3 regions of the Butyrivibrio fibrisolvens genome follow, and region 1 is predicted to be linked to each of the others. Evidence: a T-box and tRNA genes for the amino acid it is inferred to sense, from the RefSeq annotation. Region 1 holds a T-box; the other regions hold tRNA genes.

What was found. The T-box of region 1 lies ahead of proS (proline--tRNA ligase). A T-box ahead of a tRNA ligase gene usually reads a tRNA of that ligase, here a tRNA-Pro.
Region 2: it encodes a tRNA-Pro, which carries the amino acid that the T-box ahead of proS (proline--tRNA ligase) is inferred to sense. The anticodon was not compared.
Region 3: it encodes a tRNA-Pro, which carries the amino acid that the T-box ahead of proS (proline--tRNA ligase) is inferred to sense. The anticodon was not compared.

Annotation. Positions count from the first base shown of each region.
Region 1 covers NZ_CP065800.1:506,654-517,293, reverse strand. Annotated here, with positions in the region: gene I7804_RS02115 (AraC family transcriptional regulator) at 1-696, shown strand, start outside; gene tadA (tRNA adenosine(34) deaminase TadA) at 699-1,214, opposite strand; gene I7804_RS02105 (RrF2 family transcriptional regulator) at 1,315-1,764, shown strand; gene I7804_RS02100 (radical SAM protein) at 1,765-2,823, opposite strand; gene I7804_RS02095 (5-bromo-4-chloroindolyl phosphate hydrolysis family protein) at 3,159-4,358, shown strand; gene I7804_RS02090 (hypothetical protein) at 4,388-4,627, shown strand; gene I7804_RS02085 (toxic anion resistance protein) at 4,629-5,807, shown strand; T-box leader at 5,835-6,127, shown strand; gene proS (proline--tRNA ligase) at 6,203-7,639, shown strand; gene I7804_RS02075 (CCA tRNA nucleotidyltransferase) at 7,802-9,160, shown strand; gene I7804_RS02070 (PEGA domain-containing protein) at 9,471-10,640, shown strand, end outside.
Region 2 covers NZ_CP065800.1:209,129-219,768, reverse strand. Annotated here, with positions in the region: gene I7804_RS00825 (peptide ABC transporter substrate-binding protein) at 1-1,350, shown strand, start outside; gene I7804_RS00820 (ABC transporter permease) at 1,434-2,369, shown strand; gene I7804_RS00815 (ABC transporter permease) at 2,371-3,465, shown strand; gene I7804_RS00810 (ABC transporter ATP-binding protein) at 3,473-4,603, shown strand; gene I7804_RS00805 (ABC transporter ATP-binding protein) at 4,593-5,531, shown strand; tRNA gene I7804_RS00800 (tRNA-Pro) at 5,926-5,999, shown strand; gene I7804_RS00795 (MATE family efflux transporter) at 6,121-7,479, opposite strand; gene I7804_RS00790 (endo-1,4-beta-xylanase) at 7,652-9,706, opposite strand; gene I7804_RS00785 (Mur ligase domain-containing protein) at 10,228-10,640, opposite strand, start outside.
Region 3 covers NZ_CP065800.1:1,762,928-1,773,567, reverse strand. Annotated here, with positions in the region: tRNA gene I7804_RS07220 (tRNA-Leu) at 41-123, opposite strand; tRNA gene I7804_RS07215 (tRNA-Leu) at 393-477, opposite strand; gene I7804_RS07210 (arginase family protein) at 625-1,455, opposite strand; gene I7804_RS07205 (adaptor protein MecA) at 1,523-2,323, opposite strand; tRNA gene I7804_RS07200 (tRNA-Pro) at 2,474-2,547, shown strand; gene I7804_RS07195 (NYN domain-containing protein) at 2,776-5,511, shown strand; gene I7804_RS07190 (DUF1858 domain-containing protein) at 5,683-6,030, opposite strand; gene I7804_RS07185 (alpha-galactosidase) at 6,270-8,711, opposite strand; gene I7804_RS07180 (TetR/AcrR family transcriptional regulator) at 8,754-9,314, opposite strand; gene I7804_RS07175 (aminoacyl-histidine dipeptidase) at 9,623-10,640, opposite strand, start outside.

The DNA of each region.
Region 1 (10,640 bases):
GGATTTCTTATAACACCTGATGAGCTTGCATATTATGAGGCTGACGAAGAAGATCCTTGGACTTATGTGTGGGTCGGATTTGGGGGAAGCCTTGCAGGGTCTATAGTTGAGCAGTTGTCATTGTCTCCCGATCAGCCTATATTCAGAAACTCAGAATCAGACAAGATATATTCCATAGTTCATGACATGATGGAGCATAATACTTTTAGTGTTGCAGATATACTTGAGCGAAATGGCCAGCTCCATCTATTCCTTTCAGTTGTTGCAGGAAGCCTTATTTCTTCGAAGGGTGAATCGGAGAGTGCCAACAATTATGTTCAGAAAGCTATCTCTTTTATAAGGGCCAATTATTATAACCCAATCAAGATAACTGATGTTGCAGATTATGTCTGTGTTAACAGAAGCTATCTGTATACCCTTTTTGAAAAGGCGCTTGGAGTATCTCCTCAGCAGTATCTTAGTTCATACAGGATATCCAAAGCCTGTGACCTTCTAAAAGTCACAGATCTTCCTATAGAGAGTATTGCTATATCATCAGGATATAACGATCCGCTGGTCTTCACTAAGGCGTTTAGGATGAATAAAGGAATGTCACCTTCAAACTATCGTAAAGCTCACAAAAAAGATGCTCTCCCCGGAGGTAAAGAGCACCTTAAACAGCTTGAAAAGTATCTTGAAGGTAAGACCACAAACTAGTATTATTCCAGTTCTTTTCTTGCTTTCTTTTCAAGTTTGTTGCGGATACGAAGTTCTAAGAAGAATTTCTTTAATATAGAACTGCAATCTTCTTCCATAACATTCCATACAACTTCGCACTGATGGTTGAAGTCTGGATTTTCGAGGATGTTGAGGATAGTGCCTCCGCATCCTGACTTCTGGCTTTGACAGCCTATGACTACCTTGGGTATCCTGGCCTGAACTATAGCGCCTGCGCACATCTGGCAGGGTTCAAGTGTTACATACAAGGTGCAGTCTTCAAGGCGCCAGTCCTTGATGATCTTGCCTGCTTTCTTCATAGCAGATATCTCGGCATGGCACAGAACAGACTTGTCAGTATTTCTTCTGTTATAACCTCTGCCGATGATCTGCCCGTCATATACGATCACACATCCTATAGGAACTTCTCCAAGATCATAGGCTTTTTTAGCCTGCTTTAAGGCCTCTTTCATGTAGTAATTATGCTCTTTTTCAATATCATCAAAAATTTTTTTCATAAAATCTCAATCAAATCATACTATTCTGGTAGGTTTTGTGTTATAATAAGTCACACTAGAATAAACTAATGTTATTATACAACAGTAAGAGGTTTTTTATATGAAAATATCAACCAAAGGAAGATATGCACTCAGAGTCATGATAGATCTGGCTCTTCACGATAACGGAGAATACATAGCTCTTAAGGACATCTCCGAAAGACAGGGGATCACGGTCAAGTACTTGGAGCAGATCGTGACCAATCTTAACAAGGCGGGATTTCTTCGCAGTATGCGCGGCAACAACGGTGGTCACAGGCTTGCACGCAGGCCTTTTGAATACAAGGTTGGAGATATACTGCGCACTATGGAAGGAAGTCTTTCGCCTATAGAATGTCTTGCAGACTCTACATCAGACGGCGTGAACTGTCCACGTTCTGAAGAGTGTCCTACTTTGGGCTTCTGGCGCGGTCTTGATAAGGTTATCAATGAATACGTAGACAGATATACACTTCAGGATCTTATCGATCAGGAACAGATGATCGCCGGCGGGTACGACTATTCTATCTGATCATAGTCCGCTATAGTCAAAGGCGGGGATGAAGCTTGATTTATCAGTTTCATCTCCTTGAATGAAGGCGTATTCTACGCCTATGTCTATTGCATAGTCTACAAGCTTGTCGTAGTCAGCTACGCTTACAGTGCGTGTAAGCTCCGGGAATGCTGCACTATGCGGCATTGGAGTATACTGATTCATAATACTTATGTAGATATCATTTCCAAATCTGTTATGAATCCTGTTAACCACGTTTATAGAATCGTCAAGATGCCCCGGCAGTAAGAGGTGGCGGACGATGGTGCCTTTTTTCATCAAGGGGCCGGAATAATCAGATGACTCATCCTGCCCTGATATATCATAGTTCGTAGAGTCTTGATCAATTTTTTCTGTTTGGGTGACATCATCTAAAGATGAGTCTTCGCCGGTTACTATATCGTTATATTCATCAGCATTTAAGCTCTTTTGGCAGGCTTCTTTTCTAGAAATCCCCGGATGAACATGGGGATAATAAAATGTTGGAGCGCCAGTCTGTCTTACCATCTCTTCGATAGCAGGAAGTGCCTTTTCAAAATAATCCCTTGCTTTACTATACTTAAACGATAATTCGCTGTTATAGTACTTACAATCCGGAAGATATATATCAACAAGGCCGTCAAGCATCTTGATGGTGTCAACATTTTCATAAGCGCTTGTATTATAAACAACAGGGATTTTAAGGCCCTTATCTTTGGCGATTTCCAAAGCTTTGATAATACTTGGGACGAAATGAGTCGGAGTTACAAGATTGATATTGGCAGCTTTCTTGTCTTGAAGTTCTAAGAATATATCGGATAGTCTATCTACCGAAATCTCTTTTTTTACCTCATCATGCGCTATCTCATAGTTCTGACAAAAAACACATCCCATGTTGCAACCTGAGAAGAATACAGCTCCGGATCCTGTCTCTCCGGATATGCAAGGCTCTTCCCAAAAGTGAAGGGCAGCTCTTGCCGCAGCGATAGTTCCGGAAGCTTTGCAAAAGCCTCTTTCGCCCTTGGTGCGGTCTACGCGGCATTTTCTAGGACATATCATGCAATTTTCATATAGTAAGTTTAATTCATTATTCATAGCAATAGCATTTTAACGTAGTTACTGGTAATAATACAAGTTTTTGGATGGTGTGCATAAAAAAGCTAATGGTTGTAGTGTCATATATCAATGAGGTAGGTGTCAAAAGTTCCTTTTGACACCTTTTGACCCTTACGTCATATCAATTTAAGGGATTTAATTTAGAGAAAAATCAGTTTTTTTAACTTGAATGCTTGTGTATAATATGTTATGTAGAATTGCGAGATGAACGCAGTTCATATATTCTGATTTATAGTATTCATGTATAGATTTATTATTGTTTATGATTGGAGTACAAAATGGCATTCGGTGATGAGATAATGCAGGGGGTCATGAATGCGGCTGATACAGTAACCAAAGCTGTCGAAACCGGAAACTTCAGCAATTTGAGCAGTGACCTGTCTGCTACATTTAATGATACGGCTAAGAGGTTCAAAGAGCAGGCTGCGCGCAGCGGTATATACAATTCGTATATGCCTGGTGGCTCATCTGCAAGGAATAATTCCGGCGTTAACATGACAGAGCAGTATATTCTTAACAAAAAGAAGATCAGTGTATTTCAGAAGGCTCATGTTAGTAGTATATCAAGCACTATATCGGGTATAATCGCAGGCTTTTTTACAATATCATCTTTGCTTTTTACGTTAATAATGCTTCCCGGAGCTATAACTTTTACATCAGCATCTGAGATATCAGGATTTATATTTTTCTCTTTGATCACTATTTTATTTGGACTGTGGTGGAAGAAAGCTCATGATAAAAAGAAGCTTATAAAGCAGTTCAATCTTTTTAAAAAGGCAGTCGGTAACAGAGAGTATATATCAATTAAAGAGTTTGCAAGTATAGTTCAGATTTCGGAAGATGATCTTAAGAAATCTTTGAAGAAGATGATATCAAGCGGAATGCTCATTGGTGCAAGGTTTGATGATGAAGAGACAACTCTGATCCTGTCTGAGAATGCATTTGATGAGTACAAGAAATTCGTTCAAAGTCAGAGACAGCAGGAGATCTACGATCAGTCAGCTCAGGTTGATACTCAGGGTATGAATGTGACTTCTGATTCGCAGAAAGTTATTGATGAAGGCAATGAATACCTTGTCAAAGTAAGACGTATCAACGATATGATCCCTGATAATGATGAAGAGCATATGTCAGACAAGCTCTATAATCTCGAAAATATCATGAAGAGGATATTCGAACATGTAGGCCAGCATCCGGAGAAAGCGCAGGATCTTCGTAAGTTCATGAACTATTACCTGCCTACTACAGAGAAGCTCCTGAATGCATATGTTCATCTTGATGCTCAGCCTGAAGTCGGAGACAATATTAAAGATACCAAGAAGCAGATCTCTGATGCTCTAGATACCATTAATACAGCTTTTGAGAAACTCTTCGATGATCTTTTTGAAGAACAGGCTTGGGATATAGCATCTGATATATCTGTAATGCAGACAATGATGAGCCAGGATGGTCTTATGCAGAGCCAGTCAGGATTATAAGCGGTTTTTTTCCATGAAGACAGATGACAATGGCAATTAGCATATTCAAAAACAGAATTGTTTTTATCGGATATAAAGAAAAAGATATATATAGAAAAATAAGGAAAAGATATATAGAAAAATATAAAGAAAAGGATAGTTATAGTAAACGACTTAAGAAAAAGCACTTTGCCAGTCATCAAATGCCTTATATGCCAGCATTAGATAACTGGCATAAGGCATTTTCTAAAGTCGTTTACTATAGAAATAATCAGTTCTTTGGAGGATAATATGGAAAATCAGTTTTCAGATCTTAATGCAGCACCATCAGCACCAACACTTTCATTTGGTGATCCACAGCCTCAGGCAGCTACAGCAAGTGCTACTGCTACAGCTCCTGCAGCGGAGTCAAAAGAAGAGAGCACCAGAAAATTCGAAGCAGATGTTCAGCTCTCACCTGAAGAGCAGAAAATGGTTGATGAATTTGTAAAGCAGATTGATATAACAAATTCACAGGCTGTTATGAATTATGGCGTAGGAACTCAGAAGAAGCTTGCAGACTTCTCACAGAAGGCCATTGATAACGTAAGAACCAAGGACATGGGAGAAGTTGGAGATATGCTCTCAGGCCTTGTAACAGAGCTTAAGGATTTCGATGTCGATGAAGAAGAAAAGGGATTTATGTCTTTTTTCAAAAAGAGTGCTAATAGAGTAAATGCTATTAAAGCAAAATATTCTACTGTTGAAACTAACGTCAACGAGATCACTTCAAGACTTGAACAGCATCAGGTTACTCTTATGAAAGATGTAGCGCTTCTCGATCAGATGTATGCTCTTAACCTTAACTATTTCAAAGAGCTTACAATGTATATCCAGGCAGGTAAGAAGAAGCTTGAAGAAGTAAGAAATAACGAGCTTGTAGAACTTCAGCAGAAGGCTCAGGCATCAGGACTTCAGGAAGATGCAGAGAAGGCCAAGGATCTGTCAAACCTTTGCGATAGATTTGAAAAGAAGATCTATGACCTTGAGCTTACTCGTACGATTGCTATGCAGACAGGCCCTCAGATCAGAATGGTACAGTCTTCTGATACTATTATGGCTGAGAAGATCCAGTCTACTATCGTTAATACAATACCTCTCTGGAAGAACCAGATGGTCATTGCTATAGGCGTAGAGCATGCTAATCAGGCTGCCAAGGCTGAGCGCGAGGTCAATGACATGACCAATGCTCTTCTTAAGAAGAATGCAGATAAGCTCAAACAGGCTACAATAGCTACTGCTAAGGAATCTGAAAGAGGCATCATCGATATGGAGACACTGCGCCATACCAATGAGACTCTTATCAGCACTATCGATGAAGTTCTTGCAATCCAGAAGGACGGCAAGGAAAAGAGAAGAGCTGCCGAAGCTGAACTTGGCCAGATCGAGTCACAGCTCAAGGACAAGCTCATCGAGGCATCAAAAGCTTGACATAAACCGGCGAATTGATTACAATCAAACGTAACGTTGAAGAGGAATAGTAATGGAACTGTCCTGTCTCAGAGAGAAGACTTATCTGGTGCGAAGTCTTTACAGTGATGTCCGTGAACCTGCCTTGGAGTTCTGTGTGATAGTTGATTTTGTGATATAAGCTTGAATTTTTTGATGATAGTTTATATTCCTACTTCATTAACATAAACACAGCGTTTCCCGCGTTAAGGGATAGTTGAGAGAAATCTGCGTTTTTATCACATGCAGATTTAAATAGGGTGGTACCGCCGAAGATGAATTTATAACCTTTGGTCCCTGTTTTTAATTAAACATGGACTGAAGGTTTTTTTATGTGATAAAGCCTGATGGTCCTGGGTACAAAAAAGGAGAAAAAGATGGCAAACGAAAAGAAGAAAATGGTATCTGAGATCACATCCATGGATGAGGATTTCACACAGTGGTACACAGACGTGTGCATCAAAGCTGGTCTTATCAGCTACTCTAACATTAAGGGATGCATGGTAATAAAGCCTTCAGGATACGCTATTTGGGAGCTTATCCAGAAACACCTTGATGCCAGATTCAAAGAGACTGGTGTTAAGAATGTATACCTTCCTATGTTCATTCCTGAATCACTTCTTCAGAAGGAGAAGGATCATGTAGAAGGTTTTGCTCCTGAAGTTGCATGGGTAACACACGGAGGTCTTGAGCCACTTGCAGAGAGATACTGCGTACGTCCTACTTCAGAGACACTGTTCTGTGATTATTATAAGGGTGAGATCCACTCTTACAAGGATCTTCCACAGGTACTGAACCAGTGGTGCTCAGTAGTAAGATGGGAGAAAGAGACAAGACCTTTCCTTCGTTCACGTGAGTTCTTATGGCAGGAGGGCCACACAGCTCATGCTACTATGGAAGAGGCAGAAGAGCGTACAGTTCAGATGCTCAATGTATATGCTGACTTTTTGGAAAATGATATGGCAATCCCTGTTATCAAGGGTCAGAAGACAGAGAAGGAGAAGTTTGCAGGTGCTGAGCATACATACACAGTAGAAGCTCTTATGCACGACTGCCGTGCTCTTCAGTCTGCTACATCTCACAACTTTGGTGATGGATTCGCCAAAGCTTTCGAGATCCAGTATGCAGGTAAAGATAACAAGCTCCATTATGTATTCCAGACATCATGGGGACTTACAACAAGAACAATCGGCGCTATGATCATGGTTCACGGCGACAATGAAGGTCTTGTAATGCCTCCTAAGATAGCTCCTACTCAGGTAGTAGTAATTCCGATCCAGCAGAAGAAGGAAGGCGTCCTTGACTGTGCACAGAAGATTTATGAGAGTCTTAACGACTTCAGAGCATCTATCGATCTTACAGACAGAAGCCCGGGATTCAAGTTCGCTGAGCAGGAGATGCATGGAATCCCGATCCGTGTTGAGATCGGACCTAAGGATATGGAAGCCGGCAAGTGCGTTCTCGTAAGACGTGATACACGTGAGAAGATGGAGTGCGCTATAGCTGATGTTCCTGCTAAGGTTGGAGAACTTCTTGATACTATCCAGAAGGATATGTATAACAGAGCTAAGGCTCACCTTGATGCTCATACATATATTGCACACAATAAGGAAGAGTTCGAAGAGGATTTCAAAGAGACCAAGGGCTTTGTTAAAGCTATGTGGTGCGGATGCCGCGAGTGTGAAGACAAGATCAAGGAAGATTATAATGTTACAAGCCGCTGTATTCCATTCGAGCAAGAGAACATCTCAGATACTTGCGTAATCTGTGGCAAGCCTGCAACCAAGATGGTTTACTGGGGAAGAGCATATTGATGATATTTTAATATCTGTATCTTATAAAATGCTGCGCTAAGCCATAAACTTAGCGCAGTTTTTTATTGCCGGATTTGCTTTTATTGCAGCTTTTGAGCGGTTCATCTTATAATAAAAGCAATTTTTGAGCCCGTGTGTTAGAATATGCATAGGAGTTTAGATATGCGTAAAGAAGATATAAAAATCAAAATGCCCATAGAGGCAGCAGAAATACTTGAAACACTTCATGAGGCAGGATATGAAGCCTATATAGTCGGAGGATGCGTACGAGACAGTATCTTAGGACGTGTTCCCGGTGACTGGGATATCACAACCAGTGCCCTTCCTCAGGAGGTCAAGAAGCTTTTTAAAAGAACTATTGATACCGGCATCAAGCATGGTACGGTTACTATCATGAAAGGTAAGGAAGGTTTTGAAGTTACCACTTACCGCCTTGACGGAGTCTATGAAGATCACAGACACCCCAAGGAAGTTACATTCACAAGAAGTCTTATAGAGGATTTAAAAAGGCGTGATTTTACTATAAACGCCATGGCCTATAATGACACAGAAGGCCTTGTAGATGAATTCGATGGTCTTAAGGACCTTGATGATAAAGTAATAAGATGTGTAGGCGATCCTGTCAGAAGATTCGAAGAAGATGCTCTTAGAATACTTAGAGCAGTCAGATTCTCCGGACAGCTCGGTTATACCATAGATCCTGAAACAGCCAAAGCTGCCAAGGAGCTTGCACCAACACTTTCTAATATAAGCGCAGAACGTATACAGACAGAATTTATCAAGATGATGACATCCATGCATCCTGAAGTTATAAGAGATGCTTACGAACTGGGCATTACCAAAGTTTTTTTGCCGGAATTCGATCAGTGTATGGAATGTGAACAGAATGCCATCCACCATTGCTACACAGTAGGAGAGCACATGATCCGTTCTGCAATGGAAGTTCCGGCTGATAAAGTCCTTCGTATCACCATGATACTTCATGACATAGGTAAGCCTTCATGCAAGACAAGCGATGAGCGAGGTGATCACTTCAAAGGTCATGCCAAAGAAGGCACTGGTATGGCAAGGACTATACTTAGAAGACTTAAGTTCGATAATGCAACCACAGACCGTGTCTGCAACCTGATCCTGTATCACGACATCCTCATGAAGGATGAACCAAGTGAAAAAAATGTTAGAAAAACCCTCTACCTTGTAGGTCCTTCAAACTTTGAAGACCTTCTAATGGTCAAAAAAGCGGATATGCTGGCTCAAAGTACATATCGCCGCGAAGATAAAGAAAGACGCCTTGATCTTTTGGCATCCATTGGACACGAAATCTTAGAAAGAGGCGATTGCCTGTCACTTAAAGAGCTAAAAGTCGGAGGCAAAGATCTTATAGACTTAGGAATCACCCCCGGCAAAGACATAGGAATTATCCTTAACAACATGCTCAAAGACGTCATCGGTACCCCTAATCACAACGATAAGGAATACCTGATAAAACACCTTGCTAACTACAAAAATCCAGTTGAATGACATAATAATAAGAACGGTGCCAAAAGTAACTTTTGGCACCGAGGGTTATTGAATATTTACACTTGTTCGATCCTTCACCAAATTATAAATATTCGCAAGCTTGCTATTAAGAAAAGTATAAAAAAGCCGATATATTATCGGATAATGATAATCATTTTTAACCTCATGTCGCGAGCAAAGCGAGTGACTAATGGTTCAAATTTTCACATGAGGCGTTGATTTTATTTGTTAAAGTCTTGGGCATAACCTGCCTGTTATGGTCACAGCTTTTAATGCGTGCAGCCCACGGTTATTCAAAGGGGAGATGGATATGCGTAGATATGTTAGAAGTTTATTCGTAACCATTATAGCTTTTGTTGTAGCGCTGACTTTTTTCCCGGACATCTCGTATGCACAGACTGTTAACACAGTCTCTCTTGTAGGCAAGTATGATTCGTCAGATACTGCCATCATCAAATCAATCGATACAGATAACAATACCATCACGTTCCGTAATCATGATACAGGACGTGATTATACCCTTTCTTATGACAATACCACTTTGATATATAGCGAATATGGAAGAGCACTCTCGGCGCAGCTCCTTGAAGTCGGAGAGATTGCCAATATCACCTTTTTGTCAGGTTCAAGGCACCTTAACAGTCTTGATATAAATGGTGATGCTTTTACTATCGACAAGTCATACGGTTATGACCTTCAGGCAGGCACTGAGACAGCTCAGATAGGAAGCAGTTACTATCATATAACTGATAAGACACTGATCCTGATAGATGGCAGGTCAGGCCGCATCGCAGATGTGCTCCCCGGTGACAATATCAAAGTAACCGGAATAGATACAGAAATCTACTGTGTAGAAGTAAAGCAAGGTCACGGATATGTATCCCTTTCATCCAACATGGTAGGAGATGCTGACATCTCCGGATCCTATCTGGAGATTGGTGATAAGAATATATACCGCGTAACTGACGGAATGCTTGTGAGCGTTCCTGAAGGAACCTACAAGCTCTTTTTGACAGGTAACGGCGTAGATTATGAGACTACTATAACGGTTGACAGGGATAAAGAGACCATAGTGGATACCAGTCAGATAGAGATCGAATATAACTTCGGTCTTGTCACCTTCAATATCATCCCTCAGGAAGCAAGACTCTATATAGACGGCGAAGAGGTTAACCCGTCGTGGCCTATAGAACTAGCCTATGGAACTCACAAGATCGAAGCGACGGCAGAAGGGTATCTTCCTTGTTCGGAGTATCTTCATGTAGGCTCTTCCAAGGCAGAAGTTGAGATAACACTTCTTGTCGATGAAGATTATGAGAAGGAAGATGAGAAGGAAGATGAGAGTACTACAGCGACTTCTGTAAGCGACTCATCCACTGCCAATACAACGACCGAAGATAAATCCAAGGAGTCTGATAAGAGCAGTGACAATGCTTCAAGTAAGTCCAAGGCCAAGACAGTTAATACAGCCAAGGCATCT
Region 2 (10,640 bases), 300 kb from region 1:
CGTGACGATGCAAACTGGAGCAATGGAGAGGCTGTAACTGCAGCAGATTTCGTATTTGCATGGCAAAGGGCCGTTGATCCTGAGATTGCTTCTGAATATTCTTATATGCTTAGCGATATCGGACAGATCGTTAATGCGCAGGATATCATTGACGGAACCAAGGACAAGTCAGAACTTGGCGTAACAGCTGTTGATGACAAGACTCTTGAAGTTAAACTCAATGTTCCTGTAAGTTATTTCCTTAGTCTTATGTATTTCCCAACATTCTATCCTATAAATCAGGCTTTCTTTGAAAGCTGTGCGGATACTTTTGCTACAAGCCCTGAGACAACACTCTCAAATGGTGCTTTCATTCTTGATGACTACCAGCCTGCAGCAACAACTATCCACCTTACCAAGAACCCTGATTATTACGGAGCAGACTCAGTTAAGCTTGCTGGTCTTAACTATCAGGTTATCCAGGATTCACAGCAGGCTCTTATGAGCTATCAGAGCGGCGACCTTGATACAACACTTGTTAACGGTGAGCAGGTTGATCAGGTCAAGGATGATCCTGCATTTACAGCAATCGGTGCCGGATACCTCTGGTATATCAGCCCTAACATTCAGGAAGTAAAAGAGCTTCAGAACGTAAATATCCGTTATGCATTCACAATGGCACTTAACCGTGAAGCTATCACAACAGACGTCCTTAAAGATGGATCGGCTCCAACTTATACAGCAGTTCCTATGGACTTCGCAGCAGGTCCTGATGGATCAGACTTCTCTGCTGATCAGGAGAAGTTCTCAGATGTCTGCAGATTTGATGCTGATGCAGCACTTGAGTACTGGAACAAGGGACTTGAGGAACTTGGCGTATCCGAGATTACTATCACATTGATCCACGATGCAGATGATGCTCCAATTAAGGTAGCACAGGTAGTAAAAGAGCAGCTTGAAACAACTCTTCCCGGTCTTACAGTTGAACTTCAGCAGATGCCTAAGAAGGAAAGAGTACAGCGTATGCAGGATGGCGACTTCGAACTTGGTCTTACACGTTGGGGGCCTGACTATGCAGATCCTATGACATACCTTGGAATGTGGGTTACTAACAACTCTAACAACTACGGTTTCTGGAGTAATTCAGAGTACGATGCAATAATCGCTGAGTGCACAACAGGTGAGACTGCTATGGATGCTGAGGCCCGCTGGGCAGCTCTTTACGATGCTGAGAAGATCGTAATGGATGAGGCAGTTATTTTCCCTCTTTATACACAGTGCAACGCAGAACTTATTTCTACTAATGTTTCAGGAATTGAGTTCCACCCTGTAGCTCTTAACAGAGTTTATAAGAACGCAACTAAAAACTAAAATATTAGATTAAAAAAATTGCTGCGCGAGGAAGGGTAGTGATTAATTACTTTTTCTCGCGCTTTTTATCTTATGGGACAACTATGAAAAAATACGTATTAAAACGAGTAATCACAGCAGTTTTCACATTGCTGGCCATAACACTTATTCTTTTCATACTGATGCAGCTTATGCCTGGCTCTCCATTTAATGATGAGAAGCTCAACGAATCACAAAGGGCTGCTCTATATGCAAAATATGGCCTGGATAAGCCCATTGTTATTCAGTTCTTTCAATATGTTATCAATATGTTTAAAGGCGACCTTGGGGTTAGTTATAAGATTTCCAAAAACACACCTATTACGCAGCTTATTGCGTCAAGACTTCCCATTTCAATTGGAGTTGGATTTGCTGCGGTTTTGATCGGTGCAGTTGTAGGTCTTTTATTGGGACTTCTGGCTGCATTTAAAAGAGATACAGTATGGGATACTCTTGCAACCGTTATTTCAGTAATCGGTGTATCAGTTCCTTCATATGTATTTGCCTTGGCGCTTTCCTATCAGTTTGGATTTAAGCTTGGATGGTTTCCAATGCTCTTTTCAGCAAAAGATGTTGTAGGCTCAAGCGTACTTCCTTCCGTATCACTTTCAATGTTTACCATGGCTTCCATAGCCAGATTCACAAGAGCGGAGATGATCGAAGTACTTGGTTCAGACTACATGCTTCTTGCAGAGTCCAAGGGTCTTTCTGGCAATAAGCTGGTATTTGCCCATGCCCTCAGAAATGCTCTTATTCCGATTATCACAGTATTAGCACCACTTGTTGTTGATCTTATGACAGGCTCACTTGTTGTAGAAAAGATTTTTTCAATACCTGGAGTTGGATCACTTCTTGTAAACGCAATCCAGTCTAATGACTATAACGTCGTTATAGCCCTTAGCTTTATATATTCAGCAATGTACATAGGTATCATGTTGGTTGTAGATATTCTCTACGGCGTAATAGATCCTAGAATCCGTGTGGCAAAGGAGGGCGACTGATATGTCAGAAATTTCAGCATTAAAAAAAGAGCCCTACGTATCAGAAGGACTTAAAGTGGTTGAAAATAAGCCCTACGTCCCAGTTGAATCTGATTTCAGATTAAAGGGAAAAACAGCAGATGATTTTGTGGATACAAACTTTGCATCACAGAATTTCTGGAAAGAAGTAGTTGCAAGATTCAAACGCAAAAAGAGCGCTGTATTTGGTCTTATCTTCGTTCTTGTTATTATCTTTTTTGCATTCGTAGGACCTGTAATGAATGAGTACACATACTCAGGACAGAATCTTGAACTCAAAAACCTTGCGCCAAGAATCCCTATTGTTGAGTACACAGGCTTTTTTGACGGACATGAGAATATCAAGACTACATCAGGAACCAAGACAGTTAACTACTATTTTGAAAAAAAGCTTCCGGATACTTTCTATTGGTTTGGAAGTGACAATTTCGGAAGAGATATCTGGACAAGGACATGGTCCGGTGCCCAGGTTTCACTCATAATCGCAGTAGCAGCTGCGATCATCGATATGATCATTGGAATGAGTTATGGCCTTATCTCAGGATACTTTGGCGGCAAAGTGGATATGGTGATGCAGAGAATACTTGAGATAGCCAATGGTATTCCAAGGCTGGTAATCGTAACACTTCTTCTTTTGGTATTTAAGCCAGGTATGATCACGATCATCGTAGCCTTGATGCTGACTGAATGGGTTGGCATGAGCCGAATTGCCAGAGCTGAGATGCTAAAACTCAAGGAGCAGGAGTTTGTACTGGCATCAAGAACCCTTGGAGCAGGTAACCTCCACATAATCTTTAGTGAGGTACTTCCTAACATAATCGGACCTATCATCACACAGGTTATGTTCTCAATTCCTACAGCTATTTTCACAGAGGCATTCCTGTCATTCGTCGGACTTGGAATTCCTGTACCAAGATGTTCACTGGGATCACTTATCTCTGAAGGATTCAACAGTTTTACAACTCATCCTTATCAGATCATCCCGCCTATTGTTGTGATGGCACTTCTGATGCTGAGCTTTAACCTGGTGGCTGATGGACTCAGAGAAGCTCTTGATCCTAAGTTAAAGGAGATGTAACTGCGACATGAGTGAAGAAAAGAAACGAGAAAAAATACTTGATGTCAAAAATCTTGACATCACCTTTAAGACAACCGCTGGAGATGTACATGCTATCCGCGGTGTGAATATAGATCTGTATCAGGGGGAGACTGTTGCTATCGTTGGTGAGTCGGGTTCTGGTAAGTCAGTAACCATGCGCGCTGCCATGGGAATCCTTGCCAAGAATGCAGTAGTTAACTCTGGAGAGATCATCTACAGATACCGCGATAATAAAGGCGGGATCGACTATAATCCTGACAAAGATGAGACAGCAAAGTGGATAGAAGCTGACATTCTTAAGAAGGATAAAAAGTGGATCAGAAAGCACATCAATGGCCGCAGGATAGCCATGGTATTCCAGGATCCTATGACCAGTCTTGATCCAACCATGACAATTGGTAAGCAGATCATGGAAGGAATGCTCTGGCACTACAAGATCGACAAGAAGGATGCTTATAAAAGAGCAGTTGAGCTTTTAAAAGAAGTTGGTATAGAAGATGCCGAAAAGAGAATGAAGCAGTATCCTCATCAGCTCTCCGGTGGTATGAGACAGAGGGTCGTTATTGCTATAGCGCTTTCCTGTAACCCGGATCTTCTTATCTGTGATGAGCCAACTACAGCTCTTGATGTTAATATTCAGGCCAAGATCCTTGAGCTTATCAAGAAGGTTCAAAAGGAGAGAGATATTGCAGTTATCTACATCACACATGACCTTGGCGTAGTAGCCAAAGTTGCTGATTATGTCAACGTTATGTATGCAGGTAAGATCGTAGAAGTTGGTAATATCAACGAGATCTTCTATGATCCAAGACACCCGTATACATGGGGACTCTTATCAGCTATGCCTGACCTTGGCACAGATGATGACAGACTTTATACAATTCCTGGTTCACCTCCAAATCTTCTTCATGAAAAAGAGGGTGATGCCTTTGCGCCAAGAAATGCCTATGCTCTTGAGATAGATGATAAGCTTGAGCCGCCTATGTTCAAGATTACAGAAACACATTCAGCAGCTACATGGCTTCTTGACAAGAGAGCTCCAAAGGTTGAGATGCCGCAGGAGCTTAAGGCTAGAATAGAAAGAATGAAAAAGGAGGCCAAGGCACATGTCAGCTAATTATAATGCAGCGCCTCTTCTTGAAGTAGAGGGACTTAGACAGTATTTCCCCGTAAGCTCTACATATACAGTCAAGGCTGTTGAGAATGTAAGCTTTAAGGTATATCCTGGCGAAACATATGGACTTGTTGGTGAGTCAGGTTCAGGTAAGTCTACAATAGGAAGAAGTATCATAAGGCTATATGATCCCACAGAAGGTAAGATAAACTTCTGCGGAATGGATATATCCGGAAAGATGAATAGGCATACCAAAGAAAATCTCCGTGTTCAGATGCAGATGATCTTCCAGGATCCTATGGCTTCTCTTAATCCAAGAAAGAAGATCAAGGACATCATCGGTGAAGCTCTTGATATTCATCACGTATGTAAGAGTAAGTTAGAAAGAGATAAGAAAGTAGAAGCGATCCTTCAAAAGGTAGGCCTTGCCAAAGAACATGCAGACCGCTACCCTCATCAGTTTTCTGGTGGTCAGAGACAAAGAGTTGGAATTGCAAGAGCACTTATCTTAAATCCAAAGCTTGTAATTGCGGATGAGTGTATATCAGCTCTTGACGTATCTATCCAGGCTCAGGTTGTAAACCTTATGAAAGATATTCAGGAAGAGCTCGGAACAGCATATCTGTTCATAGCTCATGACCTTTCAATGGTTAAGTATATATCTGACAGGATAGGAGTACTGCATCTGGGACACCTCTTAGAGACAGGTACTACTGACGAGATATTTAATAACCCTGTTCACCCTTATACAAAGAGTCTTCTGTCTGCGATTCCTATTCCAAACCCTGAGCTTGAAAAGAACCGCGAAGCTATAAGCTATGACTACAAGACATCGGGAATAGATTATAACAAGGGTACAGAGCATCTGGTAAGCGGAACTCACTTTGTTAAGTGTACGGATGATGAGTTTAAGGCATGGACTAAGGGATAATAGTGCATATTCGTAGTTTATGACATAATATCATCAATAAGCTTATCAAAAAGTGGATATAAGATCATGACCCACAATCATATGATTTTCAGAAGATTTTATATCCACTTTTACTAAAAAAGTGCTTGACACTGCATACATACTTGTTGTATGATTCTAAATGCTGTTGAGATGGATGTTTTTTGAATTGTCTATGATTTTTATTTGATTTATTGATGTCTCAGCAATACCGAAAGGATTTCAAAGCGGGCTTCATGTACTTCGGATGATTTACAGATGCGCTGCAGCACGATTTATATTGTTCCACCCTTTCAGTGCAGTATCCTTTCGTTTATATATAGCGTGGTATCGCTCGTATATCAGAGCGTTGTATATAAATCTATATTTTATCTATCGGGGTGTGGCTCAGTTTGGTAGAGCGCTACGTTCGGGACGTAGAGGCCGCAGGTTCGAATCCTGTCACCCCGATTTTTTCATGCTCAAATTTCTCTTTTTTATCCACGGATTGATTTAAGCCTTAGATCGCTGACATATTGATAAAGACTGTAATATGTACATTGTAGGTATATATTACAGTCTTTTGTGTTTCTTACATTTTCTTTACAGTTGAGCTATATACAATTTTGAAAAATACCAAAGATAAGATAAATGAGACTACTTCAGATATAGGGAAGGCGAGCCATACTGCATTAAGATTGCCTGTAAGTGATAGCAGATATGCAACAGGTATAAGTACCACCAGCTGTCTGCCTATGGATACGAACAGTGAATAAATGCTCTTGGCAAAGGCCTGGAATATGGAGCCCATAACAATTGAGGCAGCAGCAACCGGGAAGTGTACGGCTATGATCCTAAGTGCCGGTATTCCTATTGCAAGCATATCATCTGATGCATCAAACATTTTTAGTAGTGCCCCCGGGATGAGCTCAAATACTATGGTTCCGACAATCATGATAGTAATAGCAAGAGCAAATGCAAATTTTAAAGAATCATCAATTCTCTTTTTGTTTTTGGCTCCATAGTTGTAAGCAAGAACAGGTATGACACCATTGTTCATACCAAAGATAGGCATGAAGAAGAAACTCTGAAGTTTGAAATATACGCCAAATACAGCAGCTGCTGTTGTTGAAAATGCAATCAGAATCTGATTCATAAGATAAGTCATGATTGATCCTATTGACATCATGAGGATGGAAGGAACTCCTACCATATAAATCTGTCCTATGATTTCAGCTTTGGGTTTAAATATATTAGAAAGTTTGATCTTGATATCATGGTTGTATTTGATATTAAGTATAAGTCCTACAACAGCTGCTATGCTTTGACCCAGTACTGTTGCATATGCTGCACCTGCAACTCCGAGCTTGGGACATCCAAGAAGACCGAAGATCATGATAGGGTCGAAGATGATGTTGATAACAGCGCCTGTCAGCTGAGAGATCATACTATATACTGTTCTTCCTGTTGATTGAAGGAGCCTTTCAAATGTAACCTGACAGAAGAGTCCAAGTGACAGGGTAGCAACTATTCCAAGGTATGCTGCGCCGTCTTCGATGATGGCAGTGTCGCTTGTCTGTGAAGCGATAAAAGCTCTGGAACCGAAAATACCTATAATAAGGAATACAACGAAGTTCATGATAGTAAGTAGTATTCCGGTATTAGCGGCAGCATCAGATCTGTCATATTTTTTTTCACCAAGTGATCTTGATAATAATGAATTGATACCAACACCTGTTCCTGATGCAAGTGCTATCATCAGGTTCTGCATAGGGAATGCAAGTGTTACAGCTGTAAGAGCATTCTCACTGATCTTAGCAACGAAGATGCTGTCTACAACATTGTAAAGAGCCTGCACCAGCATAGATACCATCATGGGCAGGGACATTGAGATAATGAGCTGTTTGACAGGCATTACGCCCATCTTGTTTTCTTTTCTTTGTTCTGACATGTTTTTTACTCTCCTTAATAACCTAGACAGTATAACATGATTTTGTTCAGATGGCATATAAAGAATCGATATAAAACCCAAAACATTCTTAGTGGAAATAATAAAAGGACGGAGTTAGCGGATTTCTTGCATTGCAAGAAATGAACCGCTGACTCCGTCCCTTGGTGTTATTTTAGTGTACAGAAGTTTCTATTGTTGTTCCGATTGATCCGCTACCCTGAACGCCGAATTCTATGCTACTTCCTTCCGGAATAGTGGAGTTCCATTCTACGGGAGTGATCACATAGTAGTCACCCTGTTCTTCGATATTAACATTCCAGCTTGCTGTGATATTAACATCGCTCTTTTTTACAACTACTGTCCATGTATTAACTGTGCTTCCTGTGTTAGATACCTTGAAGTTGACCTGGTATCCGCTGCCCCAGTTGTTGATGGAATATTCAACGCTAAGGCCTGTAGCTGCAGGCTGTTCCTGCTCCGGAACTGCAGGAGTTTCGGAAGGAGTTTCTGCAGGAGTTTCTGAAGGTGTTTCGGCTGGTGTCTGAGAGCTGCCGTTATTTACCTTCTCAAACTGCCACTGCTGATTGGATCCGCCGTTGTATGTCCACTGGCATACATTTGTGCCATCATCTGTTTTCTTTTCGTATACATCAAGATATTTTGCAGCATCAGAACACTTGGTTCCGATTGTATATACGCCGCTTACATCAGTGTTCTTGACTATAAACTGCTGAGCTGTTCCGCCGTATGCACTGTAGATACCTACATTGGTTCCGTCATCGTTCTCACCGTTAGCTACGTCGAGCATTACATTGCCAAGCTTGTTTGTAAGAGTGATATATCCGTCTGAAGTATTAGTAACATACCATTTCTGACCATCAACTCCTGAACCTGTCTTGATGACAACGTTCTTCCAACCATCTGCGTTATCAGCATCTACTGTAAGATATTTCTGGGAAAGTGTGTTTTTGATATAGTACCATCCGTCTTCAATAGTAGCTGTCTGGTTGTTATTTGAAGGTGTAGGTGTTGGAGTAGGGGATGGCGTTGAAGATCCCTGTCCTATTACTTCTTTGTATGCCTGGATAACCTTGGAGTATGCAGGCTTAGCATTACCTGGTGTGTAGAAAAGAAGAGGAGCTGCATTGCTTATCCATGTTGTCTTGTCGGAAAGTCCCCACCATGTAACACCGGAGATATTACCACCGCTTTTCTTGATGCTGTTGATGTTCTTGAAAAGGTTGTATGCGTAGTTTGCAAGATCTGTATCACCTTTGTTGGTGATATCAAGCTCTGTTATCTGAACTTCAAAACCTGCATTTACAAAAGACTTAAGTGCAGCTGTATAGTAATCAACTGATGGGAAATTAGTTCCCAGGTGAGACTGCATTCCGACACCTGCGCAGACTTTTCTGCCATCATTGATATAGTTAACAAGTTTGATTACGTCGTTGACTTCCATGTACGTATTGTAATCATTATAAAAAAGCTTAACTGAATCTGTAAGTTTGAAGTATGAAAGTGTGTCATAAGCATAATTGAAAGCTTTCTTGACATAAGAAGCGTTGGTCTTGTTGCTGCCATAGACTGCTTCCCATCCTGAGTTAGAAGCGTGAAGGATCTCGTTGGCAACGTCCCATGCATATACAACGCTTCCGTACTGGTTTGTATATACGTGATTCATTACTGTCTTAACATACATCTCAAGACGGGCATCCATTGTGGATGAGTTAACAAAACCAGATCCTGCATTGAAACCATTCCTGAAGAACCATGAAGGAGTCTGGGAGTGCCATACAAGAGTATGAGCTCTCATCTTAAGACCATTGTTGTAGCAGATCTTCATAACTTCATCTACTGTATTGAAGTTGATCCTTGGAACATAGCTTTCTTTGTAGTTGTCAGGGATGTAGTAACCTTGGCTTTTGGCCTGTGATACTGAGATAAGAGTAGGTGATCCGCCAAGAAGAGCATCCGGCTTCATCTCGTTTTCAAGAGTGATACTGTTATAATCTTTTTTTAATGTAGCAAGTGTATTCGCATCTTTGAGCTGGTAGAGATTGATACATGTTCCGGAATAACCGTAAGTGGCTCCGTAAGTGCTTAAAAGAGAATCCTGTGCTGCATATGCACTTATCGTGGATACAGAAGCTGTCGCACATACCAGAATCAGCATGAGCATGATCTTTGCAACGATGCTGTATAACTTATTAGCTGCTTTTTGCATTTTGTAATCCCCCTCCTGTTTGATTTGGAGTTGTAAAAAGAAGTGTCAGGCGTATATAACAGATGCATCTGTAATAAGGCCTGAATTTAGAATGTTACTGTGCTCGAGCACCCTCATTCTAGCAACAATCAATGCTTCGAACTTCCTAAAAATTGCGCTCTTGTTTCTACATATTGCGATTAATGTAATATAGATATTGACAATTTGAACATTTGCAACAAAACGTGTAATATGATTTTGAATATGTTGCACAAAAGCATTTGAGAATATGGGGTAAAACGGCGTGAAATAAGGGATTTTGCGCTATTGTGGAAGTATACTAAAAATATACATGGTTGTTTGTGAAAAAACGACAATATTAAGAACAATGTAAAAGTTTGTAAAAACAAATCGATTTATGTATGGTTGCAAGAGCAAAATGATCTTTGGGTGCGAAGAAATGCCCTCTGGTGACGGAGGTAAGGAACCATTTTTGTGTCCTAAAATGGTCTCTTACCTCCGTCACCAGGGGGCATCGTAGCTTAAGAGAACTCTTTTCTTAGCCACAGATCTGCAGGACCTGCGGTCATAAGTATTATAAGATAACCTTCACTTAGATGAGTTTTGATATTTGCTGACAGGTCATCATCAAGCTCGGCTATTTGTGCTTTATCTTTGACGTTAAGATCATCTATGAATTCGCTTGGGGTTATTATCCTTAAGGATTCATCCTCTCTTGTGAGATATGTGGGGAGCCAGTAAACTTTATCTGCCCCGTCAAAAGCGTCCTTGTACAGATGGCGAACTTCATGCTGACGGGTATTCTGGTGAGGCTGATATACTACTACAACGCCTTTTTTGCCGGTTTTAGCAGCTTCCTCTATGGCTATCTGAATTGTTGACTTAACTTCTTCAGGATGATGAGCATAGTCTGTATATACACCATCTGTAATAC
Region 3 (10,640 bases), 1.3 Mb from region 1:
CCCTTATTTAACTATATCGCTTGCCTTATAAGTAAGGCAGTGCAGGAAAAGGGACTTGAACCCTCATGATATTGCTATCACATGGACCTGAACCATGCGCGTCTGCCATTCCGCCATTCCTGCATATAGCATGTGCACTACGCTGTAGTCCCTCGCGCTCTGCACGCGACATGTATTATATTATCCTCTAGAGAGATTTATGTCAACACTTATTTTTTATTTTTTCAAAAAACTTACTCAAACTTATTCTAAACACAATTCAGATCCAAGCCTTCAGAAAATATACATTTTTGAATCAAAGATTCAAAAATGTATATGATTGTGCTTTTATGTAGTCACTATATTTTATGGATAACGCAAAAGAGCACCAGTCATCCGACTGATGCTCTTCGTGCGGGAAAAGGGACTTGAACCCTCACGACCTAAGCGGTCACAAGATCCTTAGTCTTGCTCGTCTGCCAATTCCGACATTCCCGCAAACCTTATAATTTGTCGCCATACTCGCTGCACGCGACTGTTATATGATATCCTTTTGATCATTTAATGTCAACACCTATTTGCATTTTTTCCAAAAAATCGTTTTATCGATCGCGCATTAACATTATTATATAGAAGATACAGTCTTCATGATAACTCTGTTAAAATCCTCTTGTTAAAACTGTTGTTCTTCTGAATCTCCAGGTCATAGTCACAATCTGTATCTATACTTACTTCGCCGCATATATCTATGCCCAATACTTTTTTTGACCCTACGAGTCGTTTTATAATCTCTAAAAGAGTATCTGCCAGCATAGTTCCCTGGTCCCAATTGGTCTTTAACTGATCCGGAGACAATACATCTTTGTCAACAGAAATATATACAGGAAGGTCATGCGATAACCCGTCCATAATTCTGTTCATAGTGTTATCAAAGTTTTTAGTACCATCTCCAACGTTAATATTGTCATAGTCAAGACTTTTGTAAACATCATTTTCTATTCCGCATACGCTATCGCAGATTGACACCAATGTCACTTTTTTTCTTACGGCATCATCTATTTCATCAAATAGCTCTTTATTAATTCCGACAGCTATGACGTTTCTGACATTTACGTTAGTTTCAATTACTTTTTTGACCCAGCTACCGCAAGAAAGGATATCGCCAAACATGGAAGGCTTCATATCAGGATGATTATCAAAATATATAAGATCAAAGGGTTCTTCAATCATTGAAGTAAAGATATGTGACATATAATGATAATTGCCATTATCTATAAAATGAATACCTCGAAGAGGAACTTTCTCACCTTCTATGATATTTCTGATCGTTCTCTCTCCATCATCGTCGCAAAAGCAATCTGTTCCGCTTATGTCCTTGCATTCAATAAAGCGAGGATTATCTATATTTCTATAGAAATCCTCGCTTTCATATACACCTGTAAAATTAAAAATCGCTACATCATCAAATTTATTCATAATCAGATCCTTGATGCTTGGTTATATATACTGCGATACTACATCTTAACAAAAAGCTTCATTATAGTCAGCTCTCGGCTTCCAGTTCAGCCAGATGAGAAATAGCATCTTTTGCTATAATGCGCTCTGCAGTCTCAGCAAGATGCAGTTCTTCCGGTGAATTAACGCTAAGAGCACTTGCGTACTCGATACCGGCTTTTCGAAGTTCATATACAACAGCCTCGCTGTCAGTCTGAAGTCCCATCATAAGATAGTATCTGTCATCCGCCTTATAGAGCGCAGAATCCACTATCGGCATAGCCGATGCGATCTTTGAAAATCTTATCACCTTATCAAGATTATCGAATTCGCCCATATAGCGCTGATATTCAAGCGCAGGCTTAGATATGACATTAACTTCCTGTATCTTCTCAAGAGCACTGATAAGTTCCTGACCTTCTTTGCTCTCTTCAAGATACATACGACCTACCATATTATTCATTCCTTCGACAAGTTTATTTAGTGCATCACTTTTATCCTTGCCTTTTTCAGCTTTGACTGCATCTATCTTGTCCTGTGTGAGATAATCCAGAATTCCCTGAGCAATACTGCGAAGGCGGTCTGCAGAACTTTGTATATCATCATTGTCCATCTTAACCGCATATATACGTACACTTCCATCAGCCATCAGATTCCTGCTCATCATCATAACTTCATTCTCAGGATCATATGACAGCTGCTGCCCAACTTCCTGATTGAGCTGCGTCATAAATGGAATACTCTTTTCTTCTCCATGTAAAAGAGCTTCAGGTGTAAGTCCGATCTCATGAAGTTCCTGAGCAGCAATACTGCACTGCACAGTCTTTTCACTTATTTTTATAATTACCATCCTGCCTCACTCCTCTCAATTAAGTATATTATATATCAAAAATTAGCACTGTCCAGCTGAGAGTGCTAAAACTTTTATAAAATAAATTTGTAATTTTTAAAAATTAGGTGTTGCCTTTTCAAAAACCCTGTTATATAATAGCACTTGTGCCGGGGTGTAGCGCAGTTGGCTAGCGCGCTACTTTAGGGAAGTAGAGGTCGCAAGTTCAAGTCTTGTCACTCCGACTATGATAAGAAATCGCACTGATGATTTGATCATCAGTGCGATTTCTTTTTTTGAACAAAAGCAGAATTCACATCTAATCCTTACTTATATCTCTTATTGTATGACCTTTGTAATATTTTAGAATCTTTTTATGTTCCATCCATGTTATTGCAATGCATATGATCATCACATATGCTATGATTTAAATTACGATATTCACTACAAATACGCATATTCTTGGAGGATATATGTCCACCTCACTTAATATAGGAATACTGGCACATGTTGATGCCGGTAAGACAACTTTATCAGAAGCATTATTATATGAAGCAGGTGCTGTTAGATCTATCGGACGAGTTGATCATGGTGACGCCTTTTTAGACACCTTTGATCTGGAAAAAGAACGAGGAATCACCATTTTCTCAAAGCAGGCAAGACTGGAAGCTTTTGATCGTAAGATCACTTTAATGGACACTCCCGGGCATATTGACTTCTCTCCCGAGACAGAGAGAACTCTTCAGGTCCTAGATGCAGCAATTCTGGTTATAAGCGCAGCTGATGGTGTAGGAGCTCATGTAAGGACACTTTGGTCATTGCTTGAGCATTATAATGTTCCAACTTTTATTTTTGTAAACAAGATGGATCAGCCGGGAAGTGATATGGATGAAATCTCCGCCTTGCTAAGCCAAAGTCTTGGAAGAAGCATTGTAAACATGACTCTCGGAGTCAACGATCCTATGGTATGTGAAAGTATAGCAGTCTGCGATGATAACCTTCTAGGCAGCTACCTTAACGGTACCCCTATTAAGGAAAGTGACATAATAAACCTGATATCCAAAAGGCTTCTATTTCCTTGTTACTATGGAAGTGCTTTAAAAGGTGAAGGCGTCAGGGCTTTCCTTGAAAATCTGTGTAGATATGCCCCTACCCCCTCATATCCTGATGATTTTGGAGCAAGAGTCTATAAGATTTCCAGAGACAGTGACGGAACCAGATTATCTTTTCTCAAAATAACAGGAGGAAGTATATCAATACGAGATACTTTTGGAGAAGAAAAGATATCACAGATAAGGCTGTACTCCGGAAGTAAATACGAACAGGTGCAAAGTGCCGAGGCAGGGACAATCTGTGCAATAGCAGGGTTATCCGGCACAAGAGCAGGCGACGGTCTTGGCTTTGAAGCATCAAACCACGAAGAGCTGCTAGAACCTATATTAAATTGTAGGATCCTGCTGCCTGATGATGAAGATCCCTACAAAGTCTGGCAGAACCTCCTCATCCTTCAGGAAGAAGAACCTATGCTCAGCGTATCAAGGACTGAAGAAAACGGCGATATATACGTACGAGTTATGGGACAGGTTCAGATGGAGATCATAAAAAGACTCATGATGGACCGCTTTAAAATGAGCATAGATTTCGGCCAGGGACGTATCATATACAAAGAGACTATTGCTAATACAGTCGAAGGCGTAGGGCACTTCGAGCCTCTAAGACACTATGCAGAGGTTCATCTAATGCTAGAGCCCTCTGCCCCTGGATCCGGTCTTAGTTTCGAAGCAAACTGCCCTACTGATATCCTGGCTCGCAACTGGCAAAGACTCGTCCTGACCCATCTTGAGGAGAAAAAACACAAAGGTGTTCTCACAGGTTCCGAGATCACAGATATGAAGATAACTCTCATATCAGGCAAGGCTCATCTAAAACACACTGAGGGCGGAGACTTTAGAAAAGCGACTTACAGAGCTGTACGACAAGGACTTATGATGGCGAACTCTGTACTACTTGAGCCTGTGTACAGATATGAACTTATAGTTCCTTCTGAAAATGTAGGACGAGCCATGACTGATCTGTCACAAAGAAATGCCACAGTAAATTCACCTGAGATAGAGAATGGCAAAACTGTCCTTAGAGGTACAATCCCCGCTGCATGCCTTGGAAACTATGCAGAAGATGTAAGAAGCTACACAAGCGGCGAAGGGTCTATATCCTGCGTACTAAAAGGCTATGCCCCGTGCCATAACGCAGAAGAAGTCATAGCCAAAAGCAACTACGATCCGGAGCTTGATACCCACAATCCTTGCAGCTCCGTCTTCTGTTCTCACGGAGTAGGCACTGTCATCCCATGGAATGATGTCAGAAAATATATGCATGTAGATACAGGGTGGAGGCCTGAAGGAGACAATACTCCTATTCCCAGCAACATCGCTATGGAGTATGACATTGAAAACATTACTGCATTCAAAGCTCGCACTTCCAATGAGGCAGTTGTTGATAACAGGTCCTTTTCTGAGAAAGAGCGTGATTACAGGGCAGGTCAGGATGAACTCATGGCTATCTTCGAAAAGACCTACGGCCCAATTAAAGACCGCCGTACCAATAACGATGATGACAGGCCACGCACCTACGGAGTTCCTGATGACAAACCCAAAGGGATATCTGATCCCAAGTATGATGAAAAAAGAGATGCCAAAGCCCAGAAAAAAGCAAATGGTCAGAAAGAATACCTTCTTATAGACGGTTACAACGTACTATTTGCTTCAAGCGATCTAAAATCTCTCGCAGAAAGAGATATAAATGCTGCAAGAGACAAGCTTATGGATATAGTATCTAATTTCCAAGGGTACAGACGAGAGAACATAATCCTAGTATTCGATGCCTACAAGGTTCATGGAGGATCAGAAAAAGTCCTTAAATACCATAACCTTGATGTAATATATACCAAAGAAGCAGAAACCGCAGACCAATATATAGAAAGAACCTCACATGAGCTTTCGAAAAACTATAAAGTTACAGTTGCAACATCTGACGGAATCGAACAGGTTATCATATTAGGAGCTGGCGGTATCCGTATGCCTGCAAAAGAGTTCTGGGACGAGGTAAAAAATACAGAAGATCAGATAAGACAGCAACATATAGAGACACTAGACAATAAGCTACATAACTATGTTCTTAAAGATATAGACCTTAATAGTACAGATTCATAAGTTCATACATTTTTGAATCAAAGATTCAAAAATGTATATACTTTCTATCTGAATACAAATCAAATAATCCCCCCATACATGACATACAGATGAGTATTACGATATCGAAACTCATCAAATATCATGTATAGGGGGATTTTATCACTTAATATGCTTTCTTTAACATATATATCAGTCTTTATACTCTTCAAGTTTCTCATTAAGAGCTGCGCAGATCTCATCACCATCGATTCCGTGTACTGCACATGCCTCTCCAAGAGATTCCATCTGAGATGCTGGACAGAAAATACATTCCATGCCGCAGTCCATAAGGAACTGTGCTGTAGAAGGATGCTTAGCTATGATCTCGCCTACAAGCATATCTGTTGTAATAAGATCAGCACCTTCCTTTTTATCTTCAGAAGATTCATCGCTCATAGCTTTGGCAGCTGCCTCTGCTCCGGCCTTCTCTGCTTCTTCATTAACAGGAGCATTAGCAAGCTCCTCGTCACTACCAAATAAAATATCTCTTAAACTCATATTAATAAAGCCTCCGTATAATCAATAACTACATCAAGTTGAATTCTACATTATGAAATATAATAAAGCAAGCATATAAAAGGCTTATATCATATTAATTTTCTATAAACATCTGCAATTATATTGCGTACTATTATTGTATCCATCCTTAACTATCATTCTATTTTCTAAAAATCCATTATGAATGAACCAGTATACCAATCGCATGGATACTAAAACTAAATCTTATTACAAAATCATCATACAGATTCAATGATATACAGCCTGCTGTCACCCGTCCTAAGGATTCCTGTCTTATCGCCGTCCTGATCAAAACCGGTACTTCCAAACTTGGGGCGAAGCCTTACGCCTACTCTGTTAAGCAGTGCACCAGGAGCTGTCATATCTTCTCTTTCATTCTGAACTTTGACAACAGAGTTAGCTATATTATGTATAATACCATCCTGTTTAATATGTATCGGAGTAAACATATTGATAAGACTACCCATAGTCTTAAGGTCGATATCTACATATCTGTTAGTGATATGGTATGTCTTGCTATCATCAAGTCCGCAAGTTCTAAGAGTCACAACATCTCTGTTAGGTCTGCTTTCTCTCTGAAGCATAAATGCTATGGCCTTTTTGCCATCATCCGATACTGTAATACACCTTCCATCATCTAATCTGTAATAATGCCCGAATTGAAGGGTATGTCTGTATTTTTTGTAAAAGTCTATCTGATCTTTGATTTCTTTTTTGTCAGAAGCAGTAATATCACACAGATTAAGCTCGTATCCAAAGCATCCAAATGAGGCTACGTCAAATCTGGTCTCAAGAGGTACTGTGTTAAGAGTCTGGTGATTTGGAGTTGCAGATACATGCGCGCCTACTGTCGATTGAGGATATCCATAGCTATAACCTCTCTGGATATCTGCTCTGCATATAGCATCCGTATCATCAGATCCCCATATCTGAGGAAAATAACACAGAATTCCCAGATCAAACCTGTTACCACCTGCAGAACATCCTTCAAACAATATATCAGGGAAAGAATCTGTCAATTCCTTCATAATGCGATATAAGCCAATGTAATAGCGGTGCATAAATTCATCCTGCCTGTCTGCAGGAAGTTCTTTAGAATAGCAGTCAGAGAATATACGATTCATATCCCATTTTACATAAGAGATATCACCCGACCCAAAGACCTTCTTCATAGACTCGATAACATAATCCTGAACATCAGTTCTTGTAAGATCCAGATTCATCTGATTACGACCCTTGGAATGAGCATGTCCCGGAACCTGAACAGCCCAGTCAGGATGCGCTCTGTAAAGGTCACTGTCTTCATTGACCATCTCAGGCTCTACCCATATACCAAACATAAGCCCAAGATCATTTATTTTCTTGGAAAGACCACTTATGCCGCCCGGCAATTTGTCTTTATTTTCATACCAGTCGCCAAGTGAACTTTTATCATCATCACGCTTGCCAAACCATCCATCATCCATTACAAAAAGCTCTATTCCAAGTCCTGCAGCTTCCTTAGCCAGTTTTAAAAGACTTGACTCTGTAAATCTGAAATAAGATGCTTCCCAGCTATTGATAAGGATCGGTCTGTTCTTATCTCTCCATTTTCCTCTTACTATATGCTTTCTGACAAAATCATGCATGTGGCGGCTCATTCCATTGGCACCATTCATATCAAAAGTCATAATACTTTCAGGAGTTTCAAATCTCTCACCTTTATCAAGCGTCCATCCAAAAGTCGCCGGAGATATACCACTTATAAAACGGCTCTTATCATATCCATTGGATGAAAGAGCCTCATAATGATTACCACTGTAAATAAGGTTAAAGCCATAGCAATAACCGCTATCTTCGGTAGTATCTTTATGGGAGATCATGACAAATGGATTGGACCTGCTTCCGGATTCGCCTGCAGCCATCTCCTCTGATACACATCTTCCGCCATCGCAGACACTGTCTGTTCTATGCATTTCATCAGCCCATCTTCCATGGAAAGATGTAAACACAAGCCCATTTTCATGAAAATCAATCTGGTTACTCATGATACGGTCTATGTGAATCTTCTCATTTGCAGATACTATGACTGCTCGTCTTGTGATAACATCACATTCAGGATATACACTGTATATAACTTCAAGGCAAGTTCCATACTCTTTGTCTTTATATGTAACAACAAGCTGCTGAGCATAGTCTTCTGATGAGCCGACGCTAGTCTTAACACTATCATCATATGATCCCGGAAGAGAGGAAGGAGCTTGTATATCATTAGTAATAGAAGCCTTCTCAAATGTAAAATCTGAAGTTTTAGAACCATTCTCATGTGTTACAAGAATAAATGGATCTCTTATATCTCCTTTACCAAAAGAGCTTATCTCGAGAGGAAGATCTTCAAGCGCGATCCCCGGAAAATCATCACTATATGAGATCATATTCCCGCCTACAGCAGGATGCTTTTCGCTAAGGCTATAACAGATATTGTTAAGACATATAGACGCAGCTTCACTTTCTGAGCCATCTCCAAAGGAGGAAGCTTTTAGAAATTCCTCATATTGCGTTTCCGATATCACTGAAGCACCGTAATGAAGATGCTCCGGATGTCCGGATTTTAAAATATTAAAAAGATACGATGTATGCAAAGTCTGAAGCAAAAAACATCCATTTCTCTCAATGATCATAGCAAGTCACCACTCCCAATATATAATGTTCTGTTCCCCTGATTAAGCTCTAATGCCATCCATAAGAATATCTATCATGTTATTAAGTGCATTCTGGTATTCCATATTAAATTTGATAAGAACATCAGAACTAAGGAACTTCTCTACAGTTGCTTCGAATATCACTTTAAGAGTAGGAATAGAAATAGGTCTGATACTGCCCTCTTCGATACCTTGTTCTATTAGAGCTATAGTCTCTTCCCAGTCGCTTTCAAGTCTATCGTTAATCTTGGAATAAACTTTTGGATACTTGTCTTTAAGCTGGAACATCAGACGGAAATCCACATTCTGATAACTATCAGGAAGAGCAATAAGTATCTTGCTAACCTTTTGAGCAGTAGTAAGACTATTATCATTCAAGATAGCATGCTCACTCTCTTTAATAGAATTAAATACATAGTCAACCATGCTATCGAGCATCTCTTCCTTATCATGATAGATCTTATATATGGTCTTCTTGCTCATATGCAATTCTTTGGCAATGTCATCCATAGTAAACTTAAGGCCTTTAGCCTTGTATTCAACTATTACAGTCTCCAGTATCTTCTTCTGTGTCTCATCCATAACTCATCTCCGATAAAAAATATTCTTTATACGTTTCCATATGCTTGCACCAAATAAACATTTTTAACATTTGGAAACTTAATCATTTTCCTTGGTTTCCATTTTATCATTCATTATCGTAAAATGGAATATAAAAAAGTAGCCAAAATTTTCAAAAAATTTTGGCTACTAATATAACATCGCAAAAGTTAAAACTATTTCTATCACTTTTATAGTATACTGTCTCTTTCAAGATCTTTTTCAAATCAAAAGCCAGTACATCCAAACTATGATAAAAACACTTATAATAAACACTATGATCAGATCAATTACTTAAGGACTTCGCACAGATATTCAAATGTTCTGGCTGCAGAAGCTACAGAAAGTTTCTCTGATGTAGTATGAACACCTTCCATATCAGGTCCTATAGAGATACAGTCAAGTCCCTCAAGCTTCTGACCAAAAAGTCCACATTCTACACCTGCGTGAAGAGCTTCTATCCTAGGCTCACGGCCGTAAATCTTCTTAAACACATCTATCATATGCTCGCGAAGCTTAGAATCTGACTTAAATGGCCATCCCGGATAGGATGATGTGATCTTGGCCTTGGCTCCAAATGCCTCTGTAATGTATACAAGTCTGTCAAGAAGAGCATCCTTGCTGCTATCTACGCTACTTCTAACAGCATACTCAAGTGTCACTTCGTTATCAGAACTTACAATAACTCCAAGATTAAGAGATGTCTCTACAAGTCCCGGAACAGATGCGCTCATAGCCTGGATACCATTTGGTAAGGATAATATGAGCTTGTATACATTCTTCATTGAAGCGTTATCAAGACAGTCAAAAGTACATTTTTCTCTTGCTGTTACCGTAAACTTAACATCAGGATCCTTGATTTCAAGTTCACTCTTAACGATAGCTTCAAGGTCCTTTACTGCCTTTAAAGCAGCTTCTTTACTTGTATCTTCAGGCACTACTATAGTTGCCTTTGCATTAACCGGAATTGCATTATCAGCTACTCCGCCATTTATCGAAACAAGTGAAATATCGTTTTTGTCAGAAACTGCAGCAAGAATTCTTCCAAGGAGAATATTAGCATTACCATGTTCTTTGATTATCTCTGTACCTGAATGTCCACCAAGAAGGCCTGACACTTCGATATCATATAGCATACCGCTTCTGCTAACCTTAGATACAGGAAGAGTTGCATAAAATCTTGCTCCGCCTGCACAAGATGTAAGAAGTACACCCTCTGTCTCAGAATCGATATTGATAAGCTTTCTGCCCTTTAATGGAGACAGATCTATCGCAAATGCGCCGTCCATTCCAGTCTCTTCATTGGTT